Linked DNA regions of Alloyangia pacifica. The protein of the gene in region 1 interacts with the protein of each later gene in a pairwise test. Links are inferred from orthologs where the notes say so. Each region holds a gene or a part of one and is shown on either strand. Other genes may lie near its edges. The genes, in order: ssb and CEW88_RS03185.

The links.
Region 2: the proteins of ssb (region 1) and CEW88_RS03185 interact in binary tests that used the Escherichia coli proteins (3 or more experiments, as listed by UniProt). The link is inferred for Alloyangia pacifica from one-to-one orthologs.

What each region holds. Positions count from the first base shown.
Region 1 is NZ_CP022189.1:1,749,738-1,761,083, forward strand. Bases 7,965-10,964 are described here. They hold ssb (single-stranded DNA-binding protein), read left to right. Parts: upstream 7,965-9,200; coding sequence 9,201-9,728; downstream 9,729-10,964. Other genes in these bases: CEW88_RS08415 (cytochrome-c peroxidase), read right to left, coding at 7,965-8,123; CEW88_RS08420 (lytic transglycosylase domain-containing protein), read right to left, coding at 8,302-8,922; CEW88_RS08430 (hybrid sensor histidine kinase/response regulator), read right to left, coding at 9,846-10,964. In the rest of the region: CEW88_RS24730 (hypothetical protein), read left to right, coding at 1-97; CEW88_RS08385 (hypothetical protein), read left to right, coding at 87-1,670; CEW88_RS08390 (site-specific tyrosine recombinase XerD), read left to right, coding at 1,667-2,593; pyrH (UMP kinase), read right to left, coding at 2,711-3,436; tRNA (adenosine(37)-N6)-dimethylallyltransferase MiaA, read left to right, coding at 3,534-4,427; CEW88_RS08405 (ABC transporter substrate-binding protein), read left to right, coding at 4,569-6,239; CEW88_RS08410 (glutathione S-transferase family protein), read left to right, coding at 6,353-6,952; more of CEW88_RS08415, read right to left, coding at 6,957-7,964; more of CEW88_RS08430, read right to left, coding at 10,965-11,346. UniProt on the Escherichia coli protein: Plays an important role in DNA replication, recombination and repair. Binds to ssDNA and to an array of partner proteins to recruit them to their sites of action during DNA metabolism. Acts as a sliding platform that migrates on DNA via reptation.
Region 2 is NZ_CP022189.1:653,059-669,156, reverse strand. What follows is about bases 6,940-9,933. They hold CEW88_RS03185 (primosomal protein N'), read right to left. Parts: upstream 9,535-9,933; coding sequence 7,345-9,534; downstream 6,940-7,344. Other genes in these bases: fsa (fructose-6-phosphate aldolase), read left to right, coding at 9,642-9,933; CEW88_RS03190 (Lrp/AsnC family transcriptional regulator), read left to right, coding at 6,940-7,324. Also shown: CEW88_RS03220 (bifunctional metallophosphatase/5'-nucleotidase), read left to right, coding at 1-1,162; imidazole glycerol phosphate synthase subunit HisF, read left to right, coding at 1,307-2,065; CEW88_RS03210 (phosphoribosyl-ATP diphosphatase), read left to right, coding at 2,086-2,400; CEW88_RS03205 (CoA-binding protein), read right to left, coding at 2,572-3,024; CEW88_RS03200 (xanthine dehydrogenase family protein molybdopterin-binding subunit), read right to left, coding at 3,278-5,569; CEW88_RS03195 (type III PLP-dependent enzyme), read right to left, coding at 5,651-6,778; more of CEW88_RS03190, read left to right, coding at 6,866-6,939; more of fsa, read left to right, coding at 9,934-10,295; CEW88_RS03175 (DUF6206 family protein), read right to left, coding at 10,471-11,322; ParA family partition ATPase, read right to left, coding at 11,343-11,984; CEW88_RS03165 (hypothetical protein), read left to right, coding at 12,169-12,837; CEW88_RS03160 (right-handed parallel beta-helix repeat-containing protein), read right to left, coding at 12,895-15,183; CEW88_RS03155 (lysine--tRNA ligase), read right to left, coding at 15,371-16,098.

The DNA.
Region 1 (11,346 bases):
GCTGGTGGCCTACGCCTATGTCGGGCCCTATTTCGGCGCGGACTTCTCGCCGCCACAAACGGAGATCCGCCAGCCCGTGGAGCTTGATGCGAACTAGGTTCCTCCTTTGCACGCTCGCTCTGGGCGTGCCGACGGCCGTCGCCGCCGAGGCCCCGCTTGCCGCCATCGACTGGCTCAAGCGCGACCCGGGGATGAGCGCGGCCCTGCCCCTGCCCGATCCCGGGCCGCAGGGCGGAAGAGCCGTGCCGCACGCCGAGCGCCCGCGCCGCGACGAGCCCCCCGTGGCCGCCTCGGGTGGCACGCCCGACGTCGAGAGCGCACCGCTCGAGGCCCCCAGCGCCGAGTCGGCGGGGCTCCTGTCGAGCGCGCTGACCGGGCTGCCGCGGACGCTCTGGTCGGGCTCCGACGCAGCCCAGCTCGCCGCGCTCATCGCGCAGACGGAACCCGCGGTGCCCGCGCTCTCGGCGCAGCTTCTGACGCTGCTGCTGGCCGAGGCGGATGCGCCCGCGGGCAATGGCTCGCTGCTGGTGGCGCGGATCGACCGGCTGATGGAGGAAGGCGCGGTCGATGCCGCGCTGGCGCTGGTCGAGCAGGCCGGCGGCAGTTCCAACCCCGAGATCTTCGCGCGCTGGCTCGACCTGTCGCTGCTCGCGGGCAACGACGACGAGGCCTGCCGCACCCTGGCGCGCAAGCCCTATCTCACCAAGGACATCGCCACCCGCATCTACTGCGACGCGCGGGTCGGCAACTGGGAACACGCGGTCACCGTCTACGGCTCTGCCGGGGCGCTGGGGCAGATCGGCGCGCGCGATGCCGAACTGCTGGCGCGCTTCCTCGACCCCGAACTGGTCGATGCCTCCGAGCCGCTCAACCCGCCAGCGCGGCCGACGCCGCTGGAATTTCACCTCTTCGAGGCCGTAGGCGAAGCGCTGCCCACCCAGCCGCTGCCGCGCATGTTCGCCGCCGCGGACCTGTCGGGCAACAGCGGCTGGCGGGCACAGATCCTCGCCGCAGAACGCCTTGCGCGGCGCGGCACGCTTTCCGAGAACCGCCTGCTGGGCATCTATACCGACCGCGAGCCCGCTGCCTCGGGCGGGGTCTGGGACCGCGTCGCGGCGGTGCAGGATCTCGAGGCCGCGCTGAACGCCGGGCGCGGCGATCTGATCGGCCCCGCGCTGATCGCCGCCTGGCCACAGATGCGCAGCGCCGGGCTGCTGGTGCCCTTTTCCGAGCTTTACGCGGCGCGGCTGCAGGGGCTCGACCTCGAACCGCGCGCCGCGGCGCTGGCGCAGCGCGCCGCGCTGCTGTCGCCGGACTACGAGGAGGCTGCCCGCCGCCTGCCCGCGCGCAGCGGGCTGATCCGCGCGGTGCACGCCGTGGCGCAAGGCGAGATGCCCGACACCGTCCCCCTCGCCCCCGCCGCCCAGGCCATTGTCGAGGCCTGGCGCCCGGATGCCGAGGTGCCGCCGGAGTTGGCCAGCCTGCTACGTGACGGCAAGCTGGGCGAGACGATCCTGCGGGCCATCGCGCTTTTCCAGTCCGGTGCCGAAGGCAACCACGCCGATCTCACCGGTGCGCTGGCGACGCTGCGCCGGGTGGGGCTCGAGGACACGGCGCGCCGCGCCGCCATCCAGCAGATCCTGCTTTCGGACGAAGGCGCACCGCTGTGAGCGCCGCCAACTGGGTTTCGGCCTTCCTCGAGGCGCAGGCCGCCGAGCGCGGCGCCGCGGACAACACGCAGGCCGCCTACGCCCGCGATCTCGCGTCCTTCACCGGCTGGCTGGCAGCGCGCAAGCGCGACCTTGCCAGCGCGCAGCGCGGCGACGTTGAGGACTATCTGGTCGCCTGCGAAGCCGAGGGGCTTGCGGTCTCGACCCGCGCGCGTCGGCTCTCGGCGATCAAACAGCTCTACCGCTTCGCCTTCGAAGAGGGGCTGAGGGCCGACAACCCGGCAGTGCAGATCGCCGGGCCGGGCCGCCCCAAACGCCTGCCCAAGACGCTCTCGACCGAAGAGGTCGACCGGCTGCTCGAAGCTGCCGAGGCCCATGGCCGCAGCGCCGACGACCGGATGCGCAACACCTGCCTGATGCAGCTGCTCTATGCCACCGGCATGCGGGTGAGCGAACTGGTCACGCTGCCGCTCTCGGCGGCACGGGGCGATCCGCGCATGCTGCTGATCCGTGGCAAGGGCGGCAAGGAGCGCATGGTGCCGCTCTCGCCGCCGGCGCGCGTGGCGCTGGCCGAGTGGCTGAACCGGCGCGATGCGCAGGAAACGCTCAAGAAGACCGAGGGCAAGCCCGCCTCGAGCTTCCTCTTCCCGTCGCGCGGCAAGGCCGGGCATCTGACCCGCCATGCCTTCTACATCATGATCAAGGATATTGCCGTGGCGGCGGGCGTCTCGCCGGCCAAGGTCACCCCGCACACGCTGCGCCACGCCTTCGCGACGCATCTTCTGGCCAATGGCGCCGATCTACGCGCCATCCAGACCTTCCTCGGCCATGCTGATGTGGCGACCACCGAGATCTATACCCATGTTCTCGAAGAGCGTCTGCGCGAGCTCGTGCTCGACCATCACCCGCTCGCCCGGGACTGACGCCGCCGCAGCGCGCTTCGCCATGTCTCTAAAATAGGAGCCCGCCGCGCCCTTGCTTCCAGGCGGGAATATCGCGGGGGTGCGGGGGTCGAGCCCCCGCTCGCCGAACCTCTGGGATCAGGCGTGCACCTCGGTATAGGTGCCTTCGCCGGCCAGGATGCCGCGGAAGCCGCCCGGCTCGTTCAGCGAGAAGACGATCAGCGGCATCTTGTTGTCGCGCGCCAGCGCGATGGCCGAGGCGTCCATCACCTTGAGGTTGTCGCGCAGCACATCGTCGTAGGAGATGCGGTCGTAGCGCTTGGCCTCAGGGTTGGTCTTGGGATCGCAGTCGTAGATGCCGTCGACGTTCTTGCCCATGAAGATCGCCTCGCAGGCCATTTCGTTGGCGCGCAGCGACGAGGCGGTGTCGGTGGTGAAATAGGGGTTGCCGGTGCCCGCGGCAAAGATGCAGACCCGCTTTTTTTCCAGGTGGCGCACGGCCCGGCGGCGAATGTAGGGCTCGGCCACCTCGTCCATGCGGATCGCCGAGATCACCCGGGTGAAGACGCCCAGTTCCTCGAGCGCCGACTGCATGGCGAGCGCGTTCATCACCGTCGCCAGCATGCCCATGTAGTCGGCGGTGGTGCGCTCCATGCCCTGCGCCGAGCCGGCGAGACCGCGGAAGATGTTGCCGCCGCCGATCACCATGCAGATTTCGACACCCATGTCGTGCACCGACTTCACTTCGCGCGCGATGCGCTCGACGGTCGGCGGGTGCAGACCGTAGCCCTGGTCGCCCATGAGCGCCTCACCCGAGATTTTCAGCATCACACGCTTGAAGGTGGTTTGGGGCTGCTCGGTCATGTTGCGCTCCGTCTGTGCACGATCCAAATTGCGGCTATATGTGACCGAAAACATCCGCGTCTGCAATGCTGAGCGCCCCCGCAAGAAAGGATCGCCGGTGGCTGATCTGGTGAAACAATATGCGCCCGATCCGAGCCTTCCGGTGCTGATCGCGGGGCCCACCGCCAGCGGCAAGTCCGCGCTGGCGCTTGAAATCGCCGAATCTGCGGGGGGCGTCATCATCAATGCAGACGCGATCCAGGTCTTCGACGACTGGCGCGTGCTGACCGCTCGTCCCCCGGTAGAAGACGAGGCGCGGGTGCCACACATGCTTTATGGTCACGTGCCGGGCAGTCATGCCTATTCGGTGGGCGACTGGCTGCGCGATCTGCAACCGCTCCTTGGCGGAGCGCGGCCGATTATCGTCGGCGGCACGGGACTTTACTTCTCGGCGCTGACCGAGGGCTTGGCGGCGATTCCCGAGACCCCGTCCGAGGTCCGCGCCCGCGCCATGGCCCGGCTGGAGGCCGGGGAGCTGCAGGCCATGGTTGCAGAGCTTGATCCCGAGAGCCGCGACCGCATCGATTGCCACAACCCGATGCGGGTGCAGCGCGCCTGGGAGGTGCTGACCGCCACCGGGCGCGGAATCGCGGCCTGGCAGGCCGAGACGCCGCCGCCGCTGTTGCCGCTGGGGCAGGTTCAGCCGATCCTCTTCGACGTGCCGAAGGACTGGCTGAACGCGCGCATCGCGCGGCGCTTCCGGCTGATGGTCGAGGGCGGCGCTCTCGACGAGGCCCGGGCCAACCTGGAGAGCTGGCACCCCGCCCTTCCCTCGGCCAAGGCCATCGGCGCGGCCGAGCTGATCGGGCACCTGCGGGGCGAGCTGAGCTTGGACGAGGCGGTGGAGCGCGGCGCTATCCTCACCCGGCAATTCGCCAAGCGCCAGCGCACCTGGTTCCGCGCACGGATGAAGGACTGGCCACGCCACTGCCCCGCGGAGGCGCTGGCATGACACCGCGACGCAGCGGCGCACCGGCCTGCCGGAACCTCGAGTTTCACTGCGCAGCGATCGCGTTAGTCGATTGACGTAGCGTTGCAATTGATGCGCAATGGGCGGGCAGATGACCGCAGAACGAGCAAAGGGGAAACGCAGATGAGCCGAGGCCGTAACGCGCAGTGCATCCACCCCGCGGTGCGGCAGGAGCTTTGCGATTTCCGGCAGGGCCTCGTGACGCGACGAGAGTTTCTCACCCGGGCAACGGCGCTCGGCACCTCGGCCGTGATCGCGCGCGGCATGGTCGGCATGGCCGCTGCCGAAGAGACCCCCTCCGAGGCACCGCCGGGCACTGCGCTGCGCATCCAGATGGAGGTGCGCCCGCTCAAGGATCCGCGCACCTACGACTGGTCCGAAATCGCCAATATCTCGCGCGGGTGGCTCGAATACCTCGTCGAATATAACCGCGATGGCAGCCTTCGCGGCATGCTGCTCGAGAGCTGGGAGGCCAGCGAGGACGCCGCGCAGTACCTGCTGCATGTCCGCCCCGGCGTGACCTGGACCACCGGCGAGCCCTTCACCTCGGGCGACGTGGCGCGGCTCATGGGCTATTGGTGCGACCGCAGCGTCGAAGGCAACTCGATGGCCGGGCGGCTTGCCGCCCTTGGCGATCCGCAAACCGAGCGGCTGGCCGAGGGCGCGGTTGAAGTCCTTGACGATCTGACCCTGCGCCTCAACCTCGCCTATCCGGACGTGGCGATCATGGCGGGCCTGTCGGACTATCCCGCCGCCTGCGTCCACGCGCGGCACGATCCGGCGACCATGCTCACCGACCCCATCGGCACCGGACCCTACCTGCCCGAGGAGCTGGTCCCCACCCAGCGCGCCGTGCTGGTGCGCAACAAGGCCCATGCCTGGTGGGGGGCCGAGGCCGATGGCTGGGGCGGCGCCACGCTTGAGCGGATCGAGTTCCTCGACTATGGCACCGATCCGGCCTCCTGGCTCGCCGCCGCCGAAAGCGGCGAGATCGACATGCTCTACGAGAACGTCGGCACCTTCATCGAAGTGGCGGATCTGCTGGGCTGGCAGCGCTCCGAGGTGGTCACCGGCGCGACAGTGGTGCTGCGCGGCAACCAGCAGGCGCTGGTGGACGGCCGCGCGGCCTATGCCGACAAGCGCATGCGCAAGGCGCTCCAGCTTGCCATCGCCAACGATATCGCGCTGGAACTCGGACACGCCGGGCTTGGCACGGTGGCCGAGAACCACCACGTCGCGCCGATCCATCCAGATTATGCCGAGGTCGGCCCCACCGAGTACGACCCCGCCCTCGCCCTGCCGCTGGCGCAGGAGGCGGGCTTCGGCGATCTCGAGCACGAGCTGGTCACGCTCGACGACGGCTTCACCCGGCGCACCGGTGACGCCTGCGCCGCCATGCTGCGCGACGCGGGGTTCAAGGTGAGCCGCAAGGTGCTGCCCGGTTCGGCCTTCTGGCAGGAGTGGAAGGACTACCCGCTGTCGATCACCGAGTGGAACCACCGTCCCCTGGGCATCCAAGTGCTGGCGCTGGCCTACCGCAGCGGCGAAGCCTGGAACGAGACCGGCTACGCCGATGCCGAATTCGACGCCATGGTGGCCGAGGCGCTGACCATCGCCGATGCCGAGGCCCGCAAGGAGATCATGGCCCGCATCGAGCGCAAGCTGCAGCAGGACGCGGTGATCGTGCAGCCGTTCTGGCGCTCGCTCTACCGCCACGTCCGGCCCGGCGTGCTCGGGGCCGAGATGCATCCCTCGTTCGAAATCCACCTCTACAAGCTCGCGCTGGAGGTCTGAAGCTCGGCAGAGGGTTGCCAAGCGCCGCTGCCAAAGATGACAGCGGCGCGCTTCTCCGGCAGGCTACCGCCCGGAGGCAACGCCGCATTTCAGCCCCCTTGGAGGACACCCGCATGCTGACGCTCTACCATGCGCCGCGCTCACGCTCGACGCGCATTGTTCAATTGATCCGCGACATGGGCATCGAAGAGGATGTCGACCTTCGGATCGTGCAGATCCCGCGCCAGGACGGTTCGGGCGCGCGCGACCCCGACAATCCCCACCCCGAGGGCAAGGTGCCGACGCTGGTGCACGACGGTGCGCTCATCCGCGAGAGCAACGCGGTGATGCTCTATCTGACCGACCTCTATCCCGAGAGCCCCATGGGCCGCCCCGTCGGCCACCCGTCGCGCGGCGCCTACCTGTCCTGGCTGGCCTGGTACGGCAATGTCTTCGAGCCGGTCTACGTGCTGCAGGTCGCCGGGGTCTCGCATCCGATCACCCAGGTCACCTTCCGCGACGTGCCAGAGGCGGTGGCGCGGCTCTCGGAGGCCTTGGCCGAAAAGGACTGGCTGGTGGACGACCAGATCAGCGCGGCGGATCTTCTGGTGGCCTCGACCTATGGCTGGTTCCAAGACCTCGTCCCCGACGATCCGCGCATCAAGGACTGGGTCGCGCGCTGCCTGTCCCGCCCGGCCGTGACCTCGGTCATCGAAGAGGAGATGGCGCGCTGAAGGGTCAGTCCTCGAGCAGGTCCTCGTAGCGCGCGTCGGTCAGCGTCTTGAGGAAGGCCACCAGCGCATCCACGCGCTTGTCGTCGAGCGCGGGCCCGTCGGTCAGCTCGGGCGCAAGGTTCTCTGCGACCTCGGGGGGACCGAAGGGGGCATCGGTCTCGGGATTGATCTTCCGCGCTTCGTTGCGGGTGTTGTAGCTGTTGTAGAAGAGGATCACCGTCCGCAGATCCTCGAAGACCCCATTGTGCATATAGGGGGCGGTGACCGCGACGTTGCGCAGCGTCGGCGTGCGGAAGGCGCCCCGCAGGGTCTCGTCCGCCGGGCCGCCATCTTCGGTCAGATGCGCGTTCTGCAGCAGCCCGCCGTCGATGAAGCCGTCCTCGGACCCGTTCGACCCCCGCAGCACGCTGTTCGCCGGAACGCCAAGGTTGTGGAAGCGGTAATCCGAGAAGGTCTCGGCAGGGTCCACAGCGCTGCGCCGAAGCTGGTGGCACTGGTTGCAGTTGGTGAACTGTTGCGAGAAGAACAGCAGCCGTCCGAGCTCTTCCTGCTTGGTCAGTTCGGCCTCGCCGCGCAGGAATCGGTCGTATTTGGAATCGAAAGGCGCGAACTCGGGCCGCCGCTCGAATTCGGCGATGGCGTGGGTCATGGCGGCATAGCCCGCCTCGGGATCGTCCAGCGTGCCGGGACCGAAGAGCGCGCCGAAGGCGGCCACGTAGTCCGGGTTCTCGCGCAGGCGTGCCACCACCTCGGACTTGTCCCCCATGCCCATCTCGGCGGGGTTGAGCGGCGGGCCGCCCGCCTGCTCCTCCAGCGTCACCGCGCGCCCATCGTGGAACAGACCGCCGCGCCAGCGGCCGTCCTCGTCACGCGCCAGTTCGGGCACATGCGCGGCATAGCTCACCGTGGGCGCATTGCGGTCGCCGAGCGAGGCGCCATCATCGCCAATGGAGGCGGCGCCGCGCGGGTCGGCGAAGGCATAGGCCGGATCGTGGCACGTGGCGCAGCTTTGCGAGCGAGTCTTCGACAGGTTCGCGTCGAAGAAGAGCGCCTCGCCGAGCGCATCCATGCTGTCGAACCCGGACGAGGCCGCGGACACGCAGGCCACACCCAGCCCGCCCACACCAAGCGCAAGAACGGCGGCGGACGCAAGTATGGCGGCATGACGCATGAGAACTCTCCTGTGGACCTGTCAGCGGGGCTCGGCGGTGTCGATCCGACCAGTCTGGCCCTGCGCCGCGCGTAGCTCCTTGATCGGGATCAAATCCCTAGCCTTTATGTCAGGCATATCAGGCAAAGCCCTCCCTGCGTCAAGGGAGGCGGAGGTCACCGGGGCCTGCCGGATAGGATTACCGGCCCCAGATCACCTTCACGTAGTTCATCGTCTCGCGGTACGGCGGGATGCCCCCGTGCTTCTGGACGGCGCCCGGCCCGGCATTGTAGGCCGCCAGCGCCAGCTGCCAGGAGCCGAACTTGCGGTATTGCTGGATCAGGTAGCGCGCCCCGCCCTCGAGGTTCTGGGCCGGGTCATGCGGATCGACCCCGAGCTTGCGCGCGGTGAACGGCATGAGCTGCGCGAGGCCGATGGCCCCTTTGTGCGACAGCGCCTTGGGATTGAATCCGGATTCCTGCTGGACGAGGCGCAGGAAGAGATCCTCGGGCACGCCGTGCCGCCGCGCCGCCTGTCGGGCGAGATCGGCGTAGGGGCCACGATAGCTGCCCCGATAGCTCGGCACCGCGCCCTCGTTGCCGCCCATGGGGCCCCATTTCGTCGGGGTCACCACGCGGCTCGGCTGCAGCCGCACCGAGCTGTTGTATTGCTGAGACGCGCGCCCATCGAGCACGTTGGTCTGTTTGGAGAAGAGCCGCACCCGGCTCTTGGATGAAAGCACCTCTGCCGAGACCGAAGTTCCCGACAACACCAGAGCACACACCACTCCGGCCAGCGCCCGCGTTGCGTAATTGCGCATCACGTCCCTGTCCCGCTTCGCTGTTCCCTTGTCGCCCGACTATACAGATAAATTGACCCTAGGCCAGCTTGCCGGACACCCTCCTACCGGCGGATTTCCGCGCGACATTGAGCGCTTGGGCACATCGGGCCCGTGGTGTAGACCTGTGCAAACACTCCGCCTGCGGGGATTCGCAGACGTGCGAAAATCCCGGCCAGGCACAGGAAATCGCGCCGTCTGGGCAACAGGCGGCGACCAGACAAACGACCAGACGAAACGACCAAGAATAAGGGGATGACATGGCCGGCTCCGTGAACAAGGTGATCCTGGTAGGCAATCTCGGTGCGGACCCCGAGGTGCGCACCTTCCAGAACGGCGGCAAGGTCTGCAACCTGCGCATCGCCACCTCAGAGAACTGGAAAGACCGCAACACCGGCGAGCGCCGCGAGCGCACCGAGTGGCATTCGGTCGCGATCTTCAGCGAGCCGCTTGCGCGGATCGCCGAGCAGTACCTTCGCAAGGGCTCTAAGGTCTATATCGAGGGCAAGCTGGAGACCCGCAAGTGGCAGGACCAGTCCGGCCAGGACCGCTACACCACCGAGATCGTGCTGCGCCCCTTCGGCGGCGAGCTGACCCTGCTCGACAGCCGCCAGGGTGGCGGCGGCGGTGACTTCGGCGGCGGCTCGGGGGGCGGCTACGGCGGTGGCTCGGGCGGTGGCTATGGCGGCGGCAACGAGGGCGGCTACGGCGGCGGCTCGGGCGGCGGCTACGGCGGCGGCGCGGGCGGTGGCGGCTCGCGCGACATCGACGACGAGATCCCGTTCTGAGGCGTGTTTTCCACGGATGCGATCTCGCATCCGGGACACCGGAAATACGAAAGGGCTGGCCTGCGCCAGCCCTTTCTCTTTTGCACGAAGCCCCTCGGACCTATGCGGTCCTGCGGCCTACACAGGGTTGATCAGCTCACCGACCCTTCCAATGAGCACATCCAGATCGAAGGGCTTCTGCACGATCTCGACGTCCGCCGCAGGCAGCTCGCCCCCGAGCGCCGCGCTCTCGTCATAGCCGGTGACGAAGACGACCTTCAGCCCCGGCAGCTCGGCGCGCGCGGCCTCGGCCAGCTGGCGCCCGTTCATCCCGCGCGGCAGGCCCACATCGGTGAGCAGCAGATCGACCTGAGGCGTCCGCGCGAGCGCCTCCAGCGCCTCGGCCGCCGTGCCGGCCTCGAGCACGGAGTACCCCCGGTCCCGCAGCGCATCCACGACCACCATCCGCACCAGGACCTCGTCCTCGACCACGAGCACCGTCTTTTCCGGCGCCGCGGCCAGCTCGGTATCGCCGCGCTCTTCGGCGTCCTGCTCCACCTCGACAGCCTCGAAGCTCCTCGGCAGGTAGAGGCTCACCACCGTGCCCGCGCCAACCTCCGAAGTGATCTCGGCCGCGCCGCCGGACTGCTGGGCAAACCCGTATACCATGGACAGGCCGAGCCCCGTGCCCTCGCCCATCGGCTTGGTGGTGAAGAAAGGCTCGAAAGCCCGGTCGATCTGCTCGGCGGTCATGCCGCTGCCGGTGTCAGACACGCGGATGCGCAGGTAGTCCCCCGCCTCGAGACCCATGCTCTTTGCCTTGGTGCGCGCCATGCTCTGGTTCGAGAGGTGGATCGTCAGGCTGCCGCCCTCGGGCATGGCGTCGCGGGCGTTGATGCAAAGGTTCAGCAGGGCGTTCTCGAGCTGGTTCTGATCTACGAGCGACAGCCAGGGGGTCGCGTCGGCGGTTGTCCTCAGCTCGATGTGCGGCCCGACCGTGCGCTGCACCAGGTCGACCATCCCGGCGCAGAGCTTCACCACATCGGTCGGCCTGGGCGCGAGGGTCTGCTTGCGGGCGAAGGCCATGAGCCGCTGCGTGAGGTTCGCTGCGCGACTCGTCGCGTTCCGGGCCGCCGACAGATATCGCCCGATCTCGTCGAGGCGCCGTTCTGACAGCCGCGCACCGGCCATCTCGACCGAGCCGGCGACCGCCGCAAGAAGATTGTTGAAGTCATGCGCCAACCCGCCGGTGAGCTGGCCGACCGCCTCCATCTTCTGGGCGTGGCGCAGCTCTTCCTCCCGGGCCATCAGCGCGGCGGTCTGTTCCGACACTCGGCGCTCGAGGGTCTCGTTGAGACGGAAAAGCTCGGCCGTCACCCGATCGCGCTCGGCCTCGACCTCGCGCCGGCGGCTGACATCCATCAGCACCCCGGAAAAGGACTCGGACTTGCCGTGAGCATTGAGCTCGACCCGCCCGCTTGCTTCGATCCAATGATACTTGCGGTCCTCGCGCAGAACACGGAATTGATCGAAATAGGATCCTCCCTCGCGCAGCGCCGCCTCGATATCCGAGATCAGCCGCGGCTTGTCCTCGGGATGAACGTTCTCGACCAGGTCGTCGAGCTTGAGATCGCCAAGC
Region 2 (16,098 bases), 1.1 Mb from region 1 along the record:
CGTCGACTTCCCGGTGCTGATGTCCAACGCCGACCTCTCCGGCGAGACGCTGCTGAAGGGTGAGATCCAGAAATCGACCATCATCGAGAAGGACGGCGAGAAGATCGGCCTCATCGGCCTCACCCCGCAGGACACCGACGAGCTTTCGAGCCCCGGCAAGAACGTGATCTTCACCAATCCGGTCGACGCCGTGCAGAGCGAGGTCGACAAGCTGACCGAAGAGGGCGTCAACAAGATCGTCGTGTTGTCGCACTCGGGCTACAACGTCGACCTCAAGGTCGCCGAAGAGACCACCGGCGTCGACGTGATCGTCGGCGGCCATTCCAACACGCTGCTCGGCGACATGGACGGCGCCGAGGGCCCCTATCCGACCATGGTCAAGGACACCGCCATCGTCTCGGCCTATGCCTATGGCAAGTTCCTCGGCGAGTTGAACGTCATTTTCGACGACGAGGGCAACATCACCGAGGCCTCGGGCGCGCCGCTGATCATGGATGCCGCGGTGACCGAGGATGCCGCCACCAAGGAGCGCATCTCGGAGGCCGCCAAGCCGCTCGACGAGATCCGCAACAAGGTGATCGGCGAATCGACCGACGAGATCAACGGCAGCCGCGACATGTGCCGCGCCGAGGAATGCCCGATGGGCAACCTCGTGGCCGACGCCATGCTCGACCGGGTCAAGGACCAGGGAATCGAGATCGCGATCACCAACGGCGGCGGGCTGCGCGCCTCGATCGACTCGGGCGAGGTGACCATGGGCGAGGTGCTGACCGTGCTGCCCTTCCAGAACACGCTTTCGACCTTCCAGGTCACCGGCGCGGTGATCAAGGAAGCGCTGGAGAATGGCGTCAGCGAGATGGAGGAAGGCGGCGGCCGCTTCCCGCAGGTCTCGGGGATCAGCTTCACCGTAACCCCCTCGGCAGAAGTGGGCAGCCGGATTTCCGACGTGATGGTCGGCGGCGCCGCGCTCGACGAGGCCAAGACCTACGGCGTTGTGTCGAACAACTTCGTGCGCAACGGCGGCGACGGCTACAAGATGTTCATCTCCGCCAAGCAGGCCTATGACTTCGGGCCCGACCTCGCCGACGTGGCCGCAGAGTTCATCGCCGCCAACACGCCCTACACGCCCGCGACCGACGGCCGGATCACCATTTCCGAGTGATCCGCCCCGAGGGCAACAGGACGCGGGGGCGTGCCGGAGACGGCGCGCCCCTTTTCACACCGGGGTCCACACCGGGGTCCACACCGGGGATCGTCTCCGCAACATCCTCTTCCCCCCGGGGAAATTCCGCACTATCAGGGCCTCATGCTGAAGACGCGCATCATCCCCTGCCTCGACGTGGCCGATGGCCGCGTGGTCAAGGGCGTCAACTTCGTCGACCTGCGCGATGCGGGCGACCCGGTCGACGCTGCCCGAGCCTATGACGCCGCCGGCGCCGACGAGATCTGTTTCCTCGATATCCACGCCACGCATGAAAACCGCGGCACGATGTTCGACGTGGTCACCCGCACCGCCGAGCAATGCTTCATCCCGCTCACCGTGGGCGGGGGCGTGCGCACCGTCGGCGACGTGCGGGCGCTGCTGCTGGCCGGGGCCGACAAGGTGTCGTTCAACTCCGCCGCCGTCGCCAATCCCGACGTGGTGGCCGAGGCGGCCGACCATTTCGGCAGCCAGTGCATCGTCTGCGCCATCGACGCCAAGACCGTGGCGCCCGGCCGCTGGGAGATCTTCACCCATGGCGGCCGCCGCCCCACCGGCATCGACGCCGTTGAATTTGCCATCACCATGGCGCGCAAGGGCGCGGGGGAAATCCTGCTCACCTCGATGGACCGCGACGGCACCAAGGCGGGGTTCAACCTGCCGCTCACCCGCGCCATCGCCGATGCGGTGCCGATCCCGGTGATCGCCTCGGGTGGCGTCGGCACGCTCGACCATCTGGTCGAGGGCGTGACCGAGGGCCATGCCTCGGCGGTGCTCGCCGCCTCGATCTTCCACTTCGGCACCTACACCATCGCCGAGGCCAAGGCCCATATGGCCGCCGCCGGCGTTCCGGTGCGGCTCTGAGAGGCCCTCACATGACCGAGATGACGCTCGAGAAACTCGAAGAGGTGGTCGCCGCCCGCGCCGCCGCCTCGCCCGACGAGAGCTGGACCGCCAAGCTGCTGGCCAAGGGTCCGGAGAAATGCGCCGAGAAGTTCGGCGAGGAAGCCATCGAGGCGATCATCGAGGCGGTCAAGGGCGACCGCGAGAAGCTCGCCTCCGAGGCCGCCGACGTGCTCTTCCACTTCCTCGTGATGCTGCGTGCCCGCGAACTGCCGCTGTCTGAGGTCATGGCCGAGCTGCAGCGCCGCCAAAGCCGCTCCGGCCTCGCCGAAAAGGCCGCCCGCCCCAAGGACTGATCCCCGCGCAATGCGGCGCTGCCCCTCGCAGCTGCGCGGCGCATCCCCGGCGTATTTACAAAGAGACAAAACGCGCTGCGCTGCGGCGGATCCTGTTCCGCATGCCTTCTGAGCAAGAATACTCGGAGAGGAACACGCGCAGCGCGGCGGGGGTAGAGCCCCCTGCCGAGGTCAGCCGCCGGTCACCTCGGCCAGCGGCACGGCTGCGCCGAGGAGCCGTTCGTATTCGATCTTGGTGCAGCGGTCCTGGACCACGTCAACGCCCTTGCCCTCGGCCTTCGCAGCGGCCTCCGCATGCGCGACGCCGAGCTGCATCCAGATGGTGCGCAGCTGCGGCAGGTGCGACAGCGCCGCGCCGACCACCGAGGGCACCGCGTCGTGACGGCGGAAGATATCCACCATGTCCACCGGTGCGTCGATCTCCGAGAGTCCGGCGCGGAACTCCTCGCCGAAGATTGTCTGGCCCACATGCGCCGGGTTGACCGGGATGATCCGATAACCGCGCTGGTGCAGGAACCGCGAGACATAGTGGCTCGGCCGCACCGGGTTGGTCGAGATCCCGACCACGGCGATGACCCGGGTGCGGGTCAGGATGTCTTTGAGAAAGGTGTCGGAGTAGCTCATGAACTTCAGCCTGTCACAGCGCCGCGGGAAGAGGAAGGCACGAAGCGCGGGCGCGGCGCGGCCTTCCACAGAAAGAAAAAGCGTCCGGGTAAAACCCGGACGCAAGTTACGGAACGAGGGACAGTGAAGGGGTCGCGGAGGTTCCAGTTCCGCGCCTCTGCATCAGAGATAGGCGAAAATGACACAGATTGAAGGGCCCTCTCGATCATGTGATGAATAATTCTTGACCTTCCATCCGCGACGTGCTGGCGCATCATTCTGCGGCAATCGCCTCATTGGTCAACATCTGCCACACCCGGTGCGGGGTGAAGGGCATGTCGGCCTGACGAATCCCCTTCTCCCAGAGCGCATCCTGCACGGCATTGGACACGGCGGCCATCGAGCCGACGGTGCCGGCCTCGCCGCAGCCCTTCATGCCCATGGGGTTGCCGGTCGACGGCACCGGCTCGACATCGAAGGCGATCCACGGCGAATCCTTGGCGCGTGGCATCGCGTAATCCATGAAGGTCGCAGTCAGCAGCTGGCCGTCCTCGTCGTAGACCGTGTGCTCGGTCAGCGCTTGGCCCAACCCCTGCACCACCCCACCATGAACCTGCCCCTCGGCCAGCATCGGATTGATGAGATTGCCGAAATCATCGACCACCGTATATTTCACCACCTGCGTGACGCCGGTCTCGGGGTCGATCTCCACCTCGCAGAAATGCGCGCCATTGGGATAGGAGCGGGCGTCGATCGCGGTGCGGGCCGACCAGCTCAGCAGGTCCTCGCGGCCCTTCTCGCGCGCCAGCGCGGCGGCCTCGAGCATGGTCGGGTGCAGGTTCGAGCCATCTGCGCGGAACTGCTCGTCGTCGAATCGCACCTCGTCGGGATCGACCCCCATCTCGCCCGCAAGAAACTCCGAAAAGCCCGCGATCATGTCGCGCACCGCGGTGAGCGTCACCGTCGCCTGCGTGGTTACCGAGCGCGAGCCCCCTGTACCGCCGCCGCGCGGGATCAGGTCGCTGTCCCCCTGCACGAAGCCGATCTTCTCGGCCGGGATGCCGGTGTGATCCGACAGGAACTTGGCAAACACCGTCTCGTGCCCCTGCCCGTTCGACTGGGTACCGACATAGATGGTTGCACCGCCATCCTCGGTGAACTCGACCTTCACGTCCTCGGCGGGGTCGCCGAGGATGCTCTCGATGTAATAGCACAGCCCCAGCCCGCGCAGCTTGCCCTGCGCCTCCGAAGCCGCCTTTCGCGCCGGGTAGCCCTTGATGTCGGCATCCTCCTCGGCATGCGCCAGCACGCGGGAAAAATCGCCCACGTCGTAATTCTCGCCCGTGACGGTCTTGTAAGGGAACTCCTGTACGAAGTTGATCCGGCGCAACTCCATCGGATCGACGCCGAGCTCGCGCGCAGCGCGGTCCATGATCCGCTCGAGCGTGTAGATCGCCTCGGGGCGGCCCGCGCCGCGATAGGCGTCGACCTGCGTGGTGTTGGTGTAGAAGCCCTCGACCCGCATGTAGGCGGCCTTGATGTCATAGGTGCCAGTGAGCACCTTGGCGTAAAGCGCGGTCTGGATCGCCTGCCCGAAGTTCGAGTTGTAGGCACCGAGGTTGCAGCGCGTGTGGTTGCGGTAGCCGAGGATGCGGTTGTCCGCGTCGAAGGCCAGCTCGGCCAGCGTCACCAGGTCGCGCCCGGCGTGGTCCGAGAGCATCGCCTCGGTGCGGTCCGACATCCAGCGCACCGGGCGGCCGAGCTCCTTGGCGGCAAAGGCGATGGCGAAATACTCGGGATAGCCCGGGGCCTTCATGCCAAAGCCGCCGCCGACGTCGGGATTGGTGACGCGGATCTGCTCGACCGGCAGGCCGAAGGCCTGTGCCAGCTCGGATTTCAGCGCCCAGACACCCTGCCCGTTGAAGGCGACGTGCAGTTTCTCGCCGTCCCATTCGGCGTAGGCGCCGCGCGGCTCCATGGCGTTGACGATGACGCGGTTGTCTCCGACCTCGAGGCTGACCACCTTGGCTGCCTTGGCAAAGGCCTCCTCGGTCTCGGCCACGTTGCCGAGCCCGAAGTCGAAGGCGCGGTTGTCGGGCGCCTCGGGGTGGATCGCCTCGCCGCCCGCCTCCAGCGCCATGTGCACCGGCAGTTCGTCGAAGTCGAAGACGATGGCCTCGGCGGCATCCTTGGCCTCGATCATCGTCTCGGCGACGATCAGCGCCACCGGCTCGCCGACGTGGCGCACGCGCCCCTGCGCCAGGATCGGGCGCAGCGGATCGGCGGCCTTGCTGCCGTCGCGGTTCTTGATCACCGTGCCGCCCATCGAGATGTCCATGCCCGAGGCGACCAGGTCCTCGACCGTCACCACCATGTGCACCCCCGGCATCTCGCGCGCGTCCGACACGTCGAGCTTGGCGATCTCCGCATGGGCGACCGGCGAGCGCAGCACATAGGCATGCAGCGCCCCGTCAGGTGCGATATCATCGACATAACGGCCATGCCCGGTGAGGAAACGTACGTCCTCGCTGCGCTTAAACGACTGGCTCTTGCCGAATTTTTCCATCTGACTGATCCTCCCGCGACTGCGTATTTGTCGCGACTGTAGAGGCCGCAGCCGCAGAGTCCAGCGCCCGGGACTGTGATCTCAGTCCTGATTTTCGATTTCCACGACTCTGCGCACGCCGTAGCCATTGAACCCGGTGACGAGCGCCCGGGAATAGGCCCCCATGCCCTCGAAGAGCAGGTAGTCGCCTTCCGTGAGGTCGCATGGCAGTGGCAGCAATTCGGGCAGCCGGTCGATGCTGTCGCAGGTCGGACCGAAGACCACGCGGCGGGTTTGTGCGCCGGTGAGGAGGGCGCCGCTGCGGCTGACCGCGCGGACCCGGTCCATCGGCGCGATGTCGCGCCATTCGGCCAGACCGCCGTAGACGCCGTCGTTGAGAAAGACCGCCTCGTCGTGCACCCCCTTGACGCGTGTGGCCAGCGTCAGCGCCTCGGCGGCCAGCGCGCGCCCCGGCTCGCAGACCAGATGCGGTGGACTGTCGAAGGCGCCCTGCGCCGCCTCGCGGATGGTGCCGAAGATGGCCTGCAGGTCGGGCTTGCCCGTATCGCGGTGCGCGGGGAAGCCGCCGCCGACGTTGAGCCGGTGCAGCGTGACTCCGGCCGAGCGCGCCACCGCGGCAGCCTCGTTGATGTAACGTCCCCAAGGCGCGGGGCTGGTGCATTGCGTGCCCGGGTGGAAGGTGATCGAGGGGGTGAACCCCAGCGACTCCACCCGCCGCAGCAACTGAACGGCCTGCTCCGGTGTGGCTCCGAACTTGGCGCCGAAGTCATAGGCCGCCCCCGCCACAGGCAGCTTGAGCCGCACGGCGATCTCGGTGCCGCGCGGCAGGCCTGCCAGCTTCTCCAGCTCGGCCATCCGGTCCACCGACCACGAGACGCAACCCGCCTCCAGACCCGACACGATTTCCGCCGCCGACCGCACCGGGTTGTGGTAGTGCAAGATCGCCCCCGGCGCCTCGGCCCGGACCAGCGCCATCTCGGCGGGAGAGGCCACGTCGAAGGCGGTGATGCCCGCCGCATGCAAGACACGGATCATCTCGGGCGCGGGATTGGCCTTGACCGCATAGGTCACGAGACCCGGAAAGCCGGTCAGGAACTCGCGGGCAACCTCCGCAAGCCTCCCCGGGTGGAAAAGGAACACCGGTTCGTCTGGGGCATTGGCCGCGAGCCAGGATTCCGGGGTCGGGGAAAGGGTGGGATCGATCCGCATGGGCACTGCCTCCTGTCGCTTTTCTTCCCAGACTGACGCAGAAAACGCTCGGATTCGCGTGGCAGATGGCACAGAATGTCAGGCGTGATGCGACAGATTGACGACAAGACCATTCAGATTGACGAAACCGACCGGCAGCTCATCGCGCTGCTCGAGGCGGATGCACGGCTGCCGGTGGCCGATCTCGCCCGCAAGCTGGGGCTGGCGCGGACCACGGTTCAGGCGCGTATCGACCGGCTGCTGGCACGCGGCATCATCGCCGGCTTCACCCTGCGCCGCGGCGCCGCGCTGAAGGCGCCGATCCGCGCCACGGTTCTCGTGTGCATCGAGCCGCGCAGCCAGCCCGAAGTTCTCGCCCGGCTGCGCCAGATGCCGGCGGTCGAGGCGGCGCATACGACCTCGGGGCGGGTCGACCTGCTGGTTCAGGTGAGCGCCCGCAGCACCGAGGAGCTCGATGCCACGCTCGACAAGATCGCAGAGGCGCGCGGGGTAAGAAGCTCAGAGAGCCTGATCCATCTCAGCACGAAGCTGAACCGGGCGGGGTAGCGGCGCGCGCTGCCCTGCCTTCAGAAAAAGCTCTGCGGGTCGATGTCGATCGCCATGCGCAACTCGCCCTTCAGACGGAACTGCCCGGCCCATTCGGCGAGCGCCGACTGCAGCGCGACGCCCTTCGGCGCCTTGACCAGCAACCGCACCCGGTGCCGCCCGCGCACGCGGGCGATGGGCGCCGGCGCCGGCCCGTAGACCTGCGCTCCGATGCGCCGCAGCGGCCCGTCCTGCCGTGCCATCGCCGCGCCGAGGTCAAAGACCTCCTGCACCTCAGTCGAGGACAGGATCACCCCCGCCAGACGGCCATAGGGCGGCATCCCGGCCGCGCGGCGCTCGTCCGCCTCGGCCTTCCAGAACCCCTCCTCGTCGCCCGAGAGGATCGCCCGGATCACCGGGTGCTCGGGCTGGAAGGTCTGCAGGAGCGCCGTGCCCGGCTTCTCGGCCCGACCGGCACGCCCGGCCACCTGCCGCATCAGCTGGAAGGTCCGCTCCGCCGCCCGCAGGTCCGAGCCCTGCAGCCCGAGGTCGGCGTCGATCACCCCCACCAGCGTCAGGTTGGGAAAGTTGTGCCCCTTGGCGACAAGCTGCGTGCCGATGACGATGTCGGCCCCGCCCATGGCAATCTTCTCGATCTCGGCCTTGAGCTGCCGTGCCGAGCCGAAGAGGTCCGACGACAGCACCGCCAGCCGGGCGTCGGGAAAGACCTCGGCTGCCTCCTCGGCCAGCCGCTCGACCCCCGGCCCCACCGCCGCCAGCTTGCCCTCGACCTCGCAGGAGGGGCATTTTTCGGGCTTCGGCGTGCTCTCGCCGCACTGGTGGCAGATCAGCCGCTGCTGGAAGCGGTGCTCGACCATGCGCGCGTCGCAATGCGGGCAGGCGATCTGGTGGCCGCAGGCGCGGCAGATGGTGACCGGGGCATAGCCGCGCCGGTTGAGAAACAGCAGCGACTGTTCACCCTGCGCGATCCGCCGCTTCACCGCCGCCTGCAAGGAGGGCGAGATCCAGCGGCTGCCCGGCAGATCCTCGCCGCGCATGTCGAGCGCCCGCATCTGCGGCATCACCGCCGGACCGAAGCGCGAGACCAGATCGAGCCGCTGGTACTTGCCCGCGTCGGCATTGGCCCAGCTCTCGAGCGAGGGAGTCGCAGAGGCCAGCACCACCCGCCCCGCGCAGATCGAGGCGCGCAGCACCGCCATGTCGCGGGCGTTGTAAAGCACGCCCTCCTCCTGCTTGTAGGAGGTGTCGTGTTCCTCATCGACGACCGTCAGGCCCAGGTCACGGAACGGCAGGAAGAGCGCCGAACGCGCGCCCACCACCAGCTGCGCGCCGCCCTCGGCCACCTGCCGCCAGACCCGCCGGCGCTCGGTCACCGTGACGCCCGAGTGCCATTCGGCAGGGCGCGCGCCGAAGCGGGCCTCGACCCGGGTGAGGAACTCCGAGGTCAGCGCGATCTCGGGCAGCAGCACCAGCGCCTGTCGGCCCCTGCGCAGGCATTCGGCCACGGCTTCAAGGTAGACCTCGGTCTTGCCCGAGCCGGTCACCCCCTTCAGCAGCACCGTACCATAGCTGCCCGAACGCACACCGTCGCGCAGCACCTCGGCGGCGGCGGCCTGATCCTCGGTCAGCGCCTTGCCGCCGTAGTCGGGATCGAGCCGGGCAAAGGCGGTATCGCGCGGCGCCTCCTCCTCGCGCACCGCCCCCTGCTTGGCGAGACCCTTGACCACCGAAGAGGTCACCCCGGCGGCATCGGCCAGCTCTTTGAGTGTCAGCGACAGGCCGCCCATCTCGTCGAGCACCTCCAGCACCCGGCGCCGGGCATCGGTCATCCGGTCCGGCTCGGCCTCGCCGCGGCGGTAGATCTTGCGCATCGCCGGCCCGTCGCCGAGCCCCGGCGCGCGGGTGGCAAGGCGCAGCATGGCGGTGCGCGGGGTCAGCGTGTAATCGGCGGCACGTTCGAGAAACTCGCGCAGCTCGGCACGCATGGGGGGCGCATCGAGCACCCGGAAGGCGGCGCGGACCTTGGCCGGGTCGAACCCTCCCTGCCCCGGCCCCCAGACCACGCCCAGCACCTTGCGCGGCCCCAGCGGCACCTCGACGTAGGACCCCTGCGCGCAGCCCCCCACCGGCGCCTTGTAGTCCAGCAGCCGGTCAAGGGGCTGCGTGGTCAGCACCGAGATCAGCGTGCCTTCGTCGTAGAAGTCATCCATTGAGGGCAGGTCCGTTAGCGCTATTTCCAAGGGGGTTCCCGCCCCTCACTGCATGAGGTAAGACAGGCGCGACCGAATGCCAAGCCAAGCCTGGAGGGCTTACTCAGATGAAATTCTTTGTCGATACCGCTGACGTGGACGCAATCCGCGAGCTTCACGAGCTCGGCATGGTGGATGGCGTCACCACCAACCCCTCTCTGATCGCCAAGTCCGGCCGTGACATCCTCGAGGTCACCAAGGAAATCTGCGAACTGGTCCCTGGCCCGGTCTCTGCGGAAGTGGTCGCAATCGACGCCGAGGCGATGATCGAGGAAGGCCGCAAGCTGGCCGAGATCGCGCCGAACATCGCCGTGAAGGTGCCGCTGACCTGGGACGGGCTCAAGGCCTGCAAGGTGCTCTCGGAAGAGGGCAACATGGTCAACGTGACGCTCTGCTTCTCGGCCAACCAGGCGCTGCTCGCCGCCAAGGCCGGCGCGACCTTCATCTCGCCGTTCATCGGCCGCCTCGATGACCTGAACCTCGACGGTCTGCAGCTGATCGCCGACATCCGCGCGATCTATGACAACTACGGCTACGAGACCCAGGTGCTGGCCGCCTCGATCCGCTCGGCCAACCACATGTCGGAATGTGCCAAGATCGGTGCCGACGTCTGCACCGCGCCGCCCTCGGTGATCAAGGCCATGGCGAACCACGTGCTGACCGACAAGGGCCTCTCCGCCTTCCTCGCGGACGCCGAGAAGGCCGGAATCAAGATCGTCTGATTCGGCAAACCCGGACATCAGGGCCCGTCTCTTCGGAGGCGGGCCTTTTTCGTTGCACGCGCTCCTTCCCTGCGCGGGGCTCCTCGTCTTGCGGTCATCGGCTCGCGAACCTCTACCGCGCGGTCAACCTGCGCGCAGATTGGTTAATTCATAGTTAGTGGGGCCGGCGTCGCGCTCAGAGGTTGGGCTCGCCCTGCAGGCCCAGCAGCTTGCGGAAGCCGGTCCAGTAACCCGGCAGGCGCGGCGGCTGCGACAGCCCTTCGAGCGCCTCCTCGGCGAAGCGCGGCATGGCGCGCGGGGCGAAGTCGCGGCCCCAGTCGAGATAGGCATCGGCGTGCTCGGGGCGCAGCCGGCAGGCCGAGCCGACGAGGCCGACGAGCGTCTCGGGGGCCGAGTACCATTCATCCTGGATGCCGGTCACCTTGGACTTGAGGAAAGGCCCGACCCAGCGCATCAGGCGCTTTTCTGAGAACTGCAGCAGCAGCTCGCCCATCTCGTCGCGGCTGTAGCCGATCAGCGGCGGGAAGGTGTCGTAGAAGATCGCCTGCCCCTCCACCACCGCGAAGTTGCGGATCGAGGGATGGAAGCCGATGCGGCCCTCGATCTGGTCGGCGTTGTTCCAGAACTGCGCGATCACCTGCCCGGCGCTTTCCATCATCGCCAGCGTCGAGGCCAGATCCTCGCGCTGCATGCGCGGGCGCATCAGCGCGCTCTCGGGCAGCGCCTCCTGCAGGATCACCGGCACCCGGCCCTGCCCGGTTTCCATCAGCAGGAACTCGGTCTGCGGCAGCGGCACGCCGGTTTTCTGCAGCGCTGCGACATAGGCATCATGCGCCCGTGCCAGCCGCTCCAGCGCCGCGCCGTCGGGCAGGCCCCGGTAGACCTTGACCACCTTGTCGGCGAAGGGGCCGTCCACCGGCCGGAAGGGGGCGCAGAAATACCCAAGGCGCGAGATCGGCTGACCCTGCCCCTGCTGGTGGCGGCGGATGGTCTCGGCGAGCGCGGCGTGATCGGTCATCTGGGTCATGTCTCCTGTTGCCGTCCGCTTTACCCGTTTGCCAGCGCCTCCGCCACCTCTGCGGTCAGGGCGGCGATCTCGGCGCGGGCCGGGGTCTTGCGGCCCTCGGCGGCGCTCTGGCCGCGGCCGAAGGCCTCGGCATAGCCCACCCGGTTGGCCAGCTGCGCGGCGGCGATGGGCACTTCCATCGCCTGCACAGCCTCGGCGATCTCGCCCGACAGGCGGGTGCCGGGCCGGGTGCGGTTGAGCACCACGAGCGCTGCGCGATTCTCCCGGCGGGCGAGGTCGAGCACCCCCTCGGTGGCCCAGAGGTCGAGATGGCTCATCGAAACGGGCACCACCACCAGGTCGGCGGCGCGCAGCGCCGGGCGCAGATCGCTGTCGGCCTTTGGCGGTGTGTCGACGATCACCACGTCGTGGCTCGCCGCCAGCTTGCGGCATTCGTAAGTCACCCCCCAGGCCGAAGACGTGGCAAACTCCAATGTCCCGAGCGCGCCGGGGTCGCGCTCCAGCCGGGTCATGAACCAGCGCCCGAGGCTGCCCTGCGGGTCAATGTCGACCAAGGCCACGGATTTGCCCTGCGCAAGGAAGCCGATGGCGAGATTGGCCGAGAGCGTGGTCTTGCCCGAGCCCCCCTTCTGCTGCGCGACGGTGATCACCGATCCGGTCATGAAAGCCCCCCATGCGATGCGACGGCCCGCGCCGGGCCATTTCGCACCTGCAGCATAGCCGAAGACGGCCCCCCGTCCAGTGGCCAGATGACGCGGGGTGAGGCGTTCTGCCGGAACGCTTCGGCGCAGGGATTCACCCGACATTAAGGACAATTCCGCCATGCTGCCTGGCAGGAGGCTTCCGATGCGGCACCTGCTCTTGCACGCCCTGATCTGCACGCTGCTCGGCACCGCCGCCACACCGCTGCGCGCCGGAGCCTGGCTGCAGCCGCCGGGGCGCGGATTTGCCAGCACGACCACCCGGCTCTCCTGGGCGCAGGATCAGCCAGTGCAGAACTGGCCGCGCGCCGAGATGCGCTATGACACCTTTTATCTCGAATACGGGGCCAGCCGCCGGCTGACCTTCGGCACCGATCTGGGGCGTGCGATCTCGGGCGGCGGCAAGGCAGTGGCCTTCGTGCGGTTTCCCCTGCTCGGCACGGGTCCGCTGCGCGTCGCCGGCGAACTGGGGCTGGGCCAGATCGAGGGGGTGCGGGCCCTGCGACCGGGGCTCTCGGTTGGCTTCGGGCTGGAGCAGAGCTGGCTCAACGCCGACCTGCTGGCGGAAATTCGCGAGGCCAAGGGGACCGACTACAAACTCGACCTCACACTGGGGCTGCGCCTGCCGCGCAAAGCACGGCTCATCCTCCAAATCCAGAGCGGCGCGCAGCAAGGAGACGAGGCCTTTGCGCGCTTGGCCCCCTCGCTGGTTCTGCCCCTGCGCAGACGCCTGCAGATCGAGATCGGCGCCAACCAGGGGCTGACCGGCGATAACAGCTCGGGGTTCTTCATGGGACTCTGGAGCGAGTTCTGAAGGACAGGAGGCCGGCGCGGCCCGCCACCGGCCCGCCCGTCTGCATCGCGGCACGGCTCAGTAGTCCATCCGCACCATCATCGTCAGATCGCCCCGCACCGGCTCGGGCCAGACCACATGCACCTCGTCCTTTGCGCTGCCGCCCTCGGTGACGGCATAGGGGGTGACAAAGGTGCTGGCATCGCCCGCATCGCGCGGGCGCGAGCGCAGCACGAGGCTCTGCACCTCGCGCGCCTGCCCGCCAAAGGGTAGCCGGTTGCCGGTTTCGACGACCCATGTGCTTGCGTGGCTGTTCTGCGCATGGGCGACCTGCAGCGGGTTCTCGGTCTGCAGCTCGACATTGTGAAAGGTGTTCGCGCCGAAGAAAACCCGCCGCATCGCATTCAGGTTCAAGGATGCGAAGGAAGTGTCGACCCGGTCCACCCGCACGATCGTCCCGCCGACGCAGCGAAAGAGGTTCCCCGACAGGGTGAGCCCGTTGACCATGTGGCCTGTGCCATAGGGCTTCACCACCAGAAAGGAGAACCACTCGGCGACATCCGAGCAGAGCATGACATTGCCGGTCAGCGACAGGCCCGCGAAACCGAAGCCGCCGGTAAAATCGGGCTCCGGCTCGCGCTCGTTGGTCCATTCGATAAAGCAGTTGTCGATGTAATTTCCGGTGATCGTCGTGTTGCAGGCGCGCAGGCAAAGCACAATCCCCGCCGAGCGAATGCCCGCGCCGCTGTCGTCGCCCTGGAAGAAATGATTGCCCGAGATCACCGCATGCGCCCCCGAAACCACCGCGAAATGGCGGAACTGCGAGGCGCGATTGTTGCGGATCTTCACGTCGTTGGCGTTGGTGTTGATCGCCACTGACTGGCGGCTCGTGGTGGCAAGATCGGCCTCGGCGCTCAGGAACTGGTTGTGATCGACCAGCAGCCCCTGACAGCCGTCGCCCGGCGAGGTGATGCCTCGGTGACCGGGACGGTTGAAGACGCAACTGCGGATGACGTTGACCGTGCCTGCGGGCGGCAGCATCACCCCGCTCGCCACTTCGGAGCACTGGAATTCCACGCCCTCGATCTCGAATTTCTCGAGCTTGGTGAAGCCCGAGAAATCGAGCAGGTAGCGGAAGCGGGTGAAGGTATAACCCTGCGTGCCGATCGCGTCCGAGAGCGGCTGCGACAGGGTGATCGTCGCGGCGCCGACGTTCTTGTCCTTCACGTAGATCTCGCGCCCCACCCCGGCGCCGGTCACCAGGCTGCCCACCTCGATATTTGCGATGTTCGACACATTGGTCAGCTGCCAGGGGTTGGCGGCCGCGTAGGTCGCGGTTCCGGTGACGCTGGCCGGGTCCCAGCCTCCGCCCGCCTCGGCACGGAGCTGACCGTTGCGCAGAACCCGGCGCTGGGAATAGGTGTCGCGATTGTTGACTGCCGCCCGCACGTCGAGCGGCGCGCTCAGCGACACCCGTCGCCCGCAGAGATCGAAACTTTCGTGGTCGGCGTTGTTGAGCAGCGACTGCAGCCCCTTGGCCAGCGCAAGCGCCTCGTCCCCGCCGAAGGCCGCGAGATAGGCAGGGAAGTGGAAGTCCCGGGTCAACGACAGGATCGCCGAGGCCGGCATGCTCACCTGCCCCTCGAAACGCACTGGGTTCTCCAGCGTCACCGAGCTGGCAAGCCGGTAGGTCCCCGCGGGCACCACGATCTGCCGCCCGTCGGCCGCGGCGTCGGCAGCCTCGAAGGCCGCGCTGTCGTCGGTGCTGCCATCGCCGCGTGCGCCGTAGTCCCGCACATCGACGCTGGCCATCATGCCGCGCAGGAAGTCCCCGGTCACATCCTCGATCCGAAGATCGTCGATCCGCACCACCCCGCCGCTGAGCCCGGTCAGGTCGAGCCCGAAGTGGCCATAGCTTGGCGCCATGCCCCAGACCATGTCGACGCCGCCGCGTGATCCGGTTCCGACAATGGCCGAGACCTCGACCACCTCGCTGTAGCTGGTCAGCGCGACCGAAGGCCCAAGCATCGGCAGGCCGGTCACCTCGACATCGCTGCCGCTGCCCGCCCAGCCTGCGATGCGCACCGAGGGCAGGTTGCCCGAGACCGCCTTCACCCGTGCAGTGATCCGCAGGTAGACCCCGGGTAGGATCGGCGTCTGCCCCATGTAGCGCAGCTTCTGCGTCGGCTCGGCCTTCTGCAGTTCGAGACAGCCACCGAAATCCGCATCCGCCGGGACGAAGGCCGCCGAGGGATAGGAGGCATAGGTGTCCGATCCGGGCCGCCCGTCACCCCGCGACCAGACACCCAGCCCTTCGGAAAATGGCGTGGGGGTCAGCACCACCCCGTCGGTCACCGCAATGTTCATGGCTTGCACCTCTGCTCTCTGTCGCCTCGCGGGGTCGTGCCGATCCCACGGAAGACAAGGCTGACGGGCAGAAGTTAAAGCGCTTTGGCAGTACCGTGCCCTGCCCGCGCAACGGCGGGGCCAAGCAATGAAAAAGGGCCTCCCCGATCGCTCGGGAAGGCCCTTTCAACTCAAGCTGTCAGGAATTTCAGCCCAGCTCGCCCGCCAGACCCTTGCGGATCAGTGCGGCGGTCTCGGTGACGCCGTAAAGCGCGATGAACCCGCCAAAGCGCGGCCCCTGGCTCTGGCCCAGCAAGACCTCGTAGAGCGCCTGGAACCATGCGCGCAGGTTCTCGAAGCCGTGCTCCTTGCCGACCGAAAAGACCAGCGTCTGCAGCGACTCGTCGTCGACCGCGCCCTCGTAGCCCTCGAGCTGCGTCGCGAGATCCTCCATCGCCACGCGCTCCTGATCGGTGGGGGCGCGGAACTGCTTGGTCGGCTTCACGAAGTCGTTGAAGTAGCGCACCGCAAAGCCCGCTGCGGCGTCGAGATCCGGGTGGGTCTTCGGCGCGGCGTCGGGCGCGTAGCGGCGAATGAAGCCCCACATCGCATCCTTGTCCTCGGCACCTGCGGCCGAGGCGAGGTTGAGCAGCATCGAGAAGGGCACGACCATCTTCGATTCGGGCACATCGCCGCCGTGGATATGCCACACCGGGTTGGCGAGCCGCGCTTTTACGTCCTGCGTCGGATAGGCGCGGAGCTGCTGGTGGTACTCGTCCATCGCCTTCGGGATCACGTCCCACCAGAGCCGCTTCGCGGTCTTCGGCTTCTGGAACATGAAGTAGGACAGCGACTCCGAAGAGGCATAGGTCAGCCACTCGTCGATCGACAGCCCGTTGCCCTTGGATTTCGAGATCTTCTCGCCGTTCTCGTCGA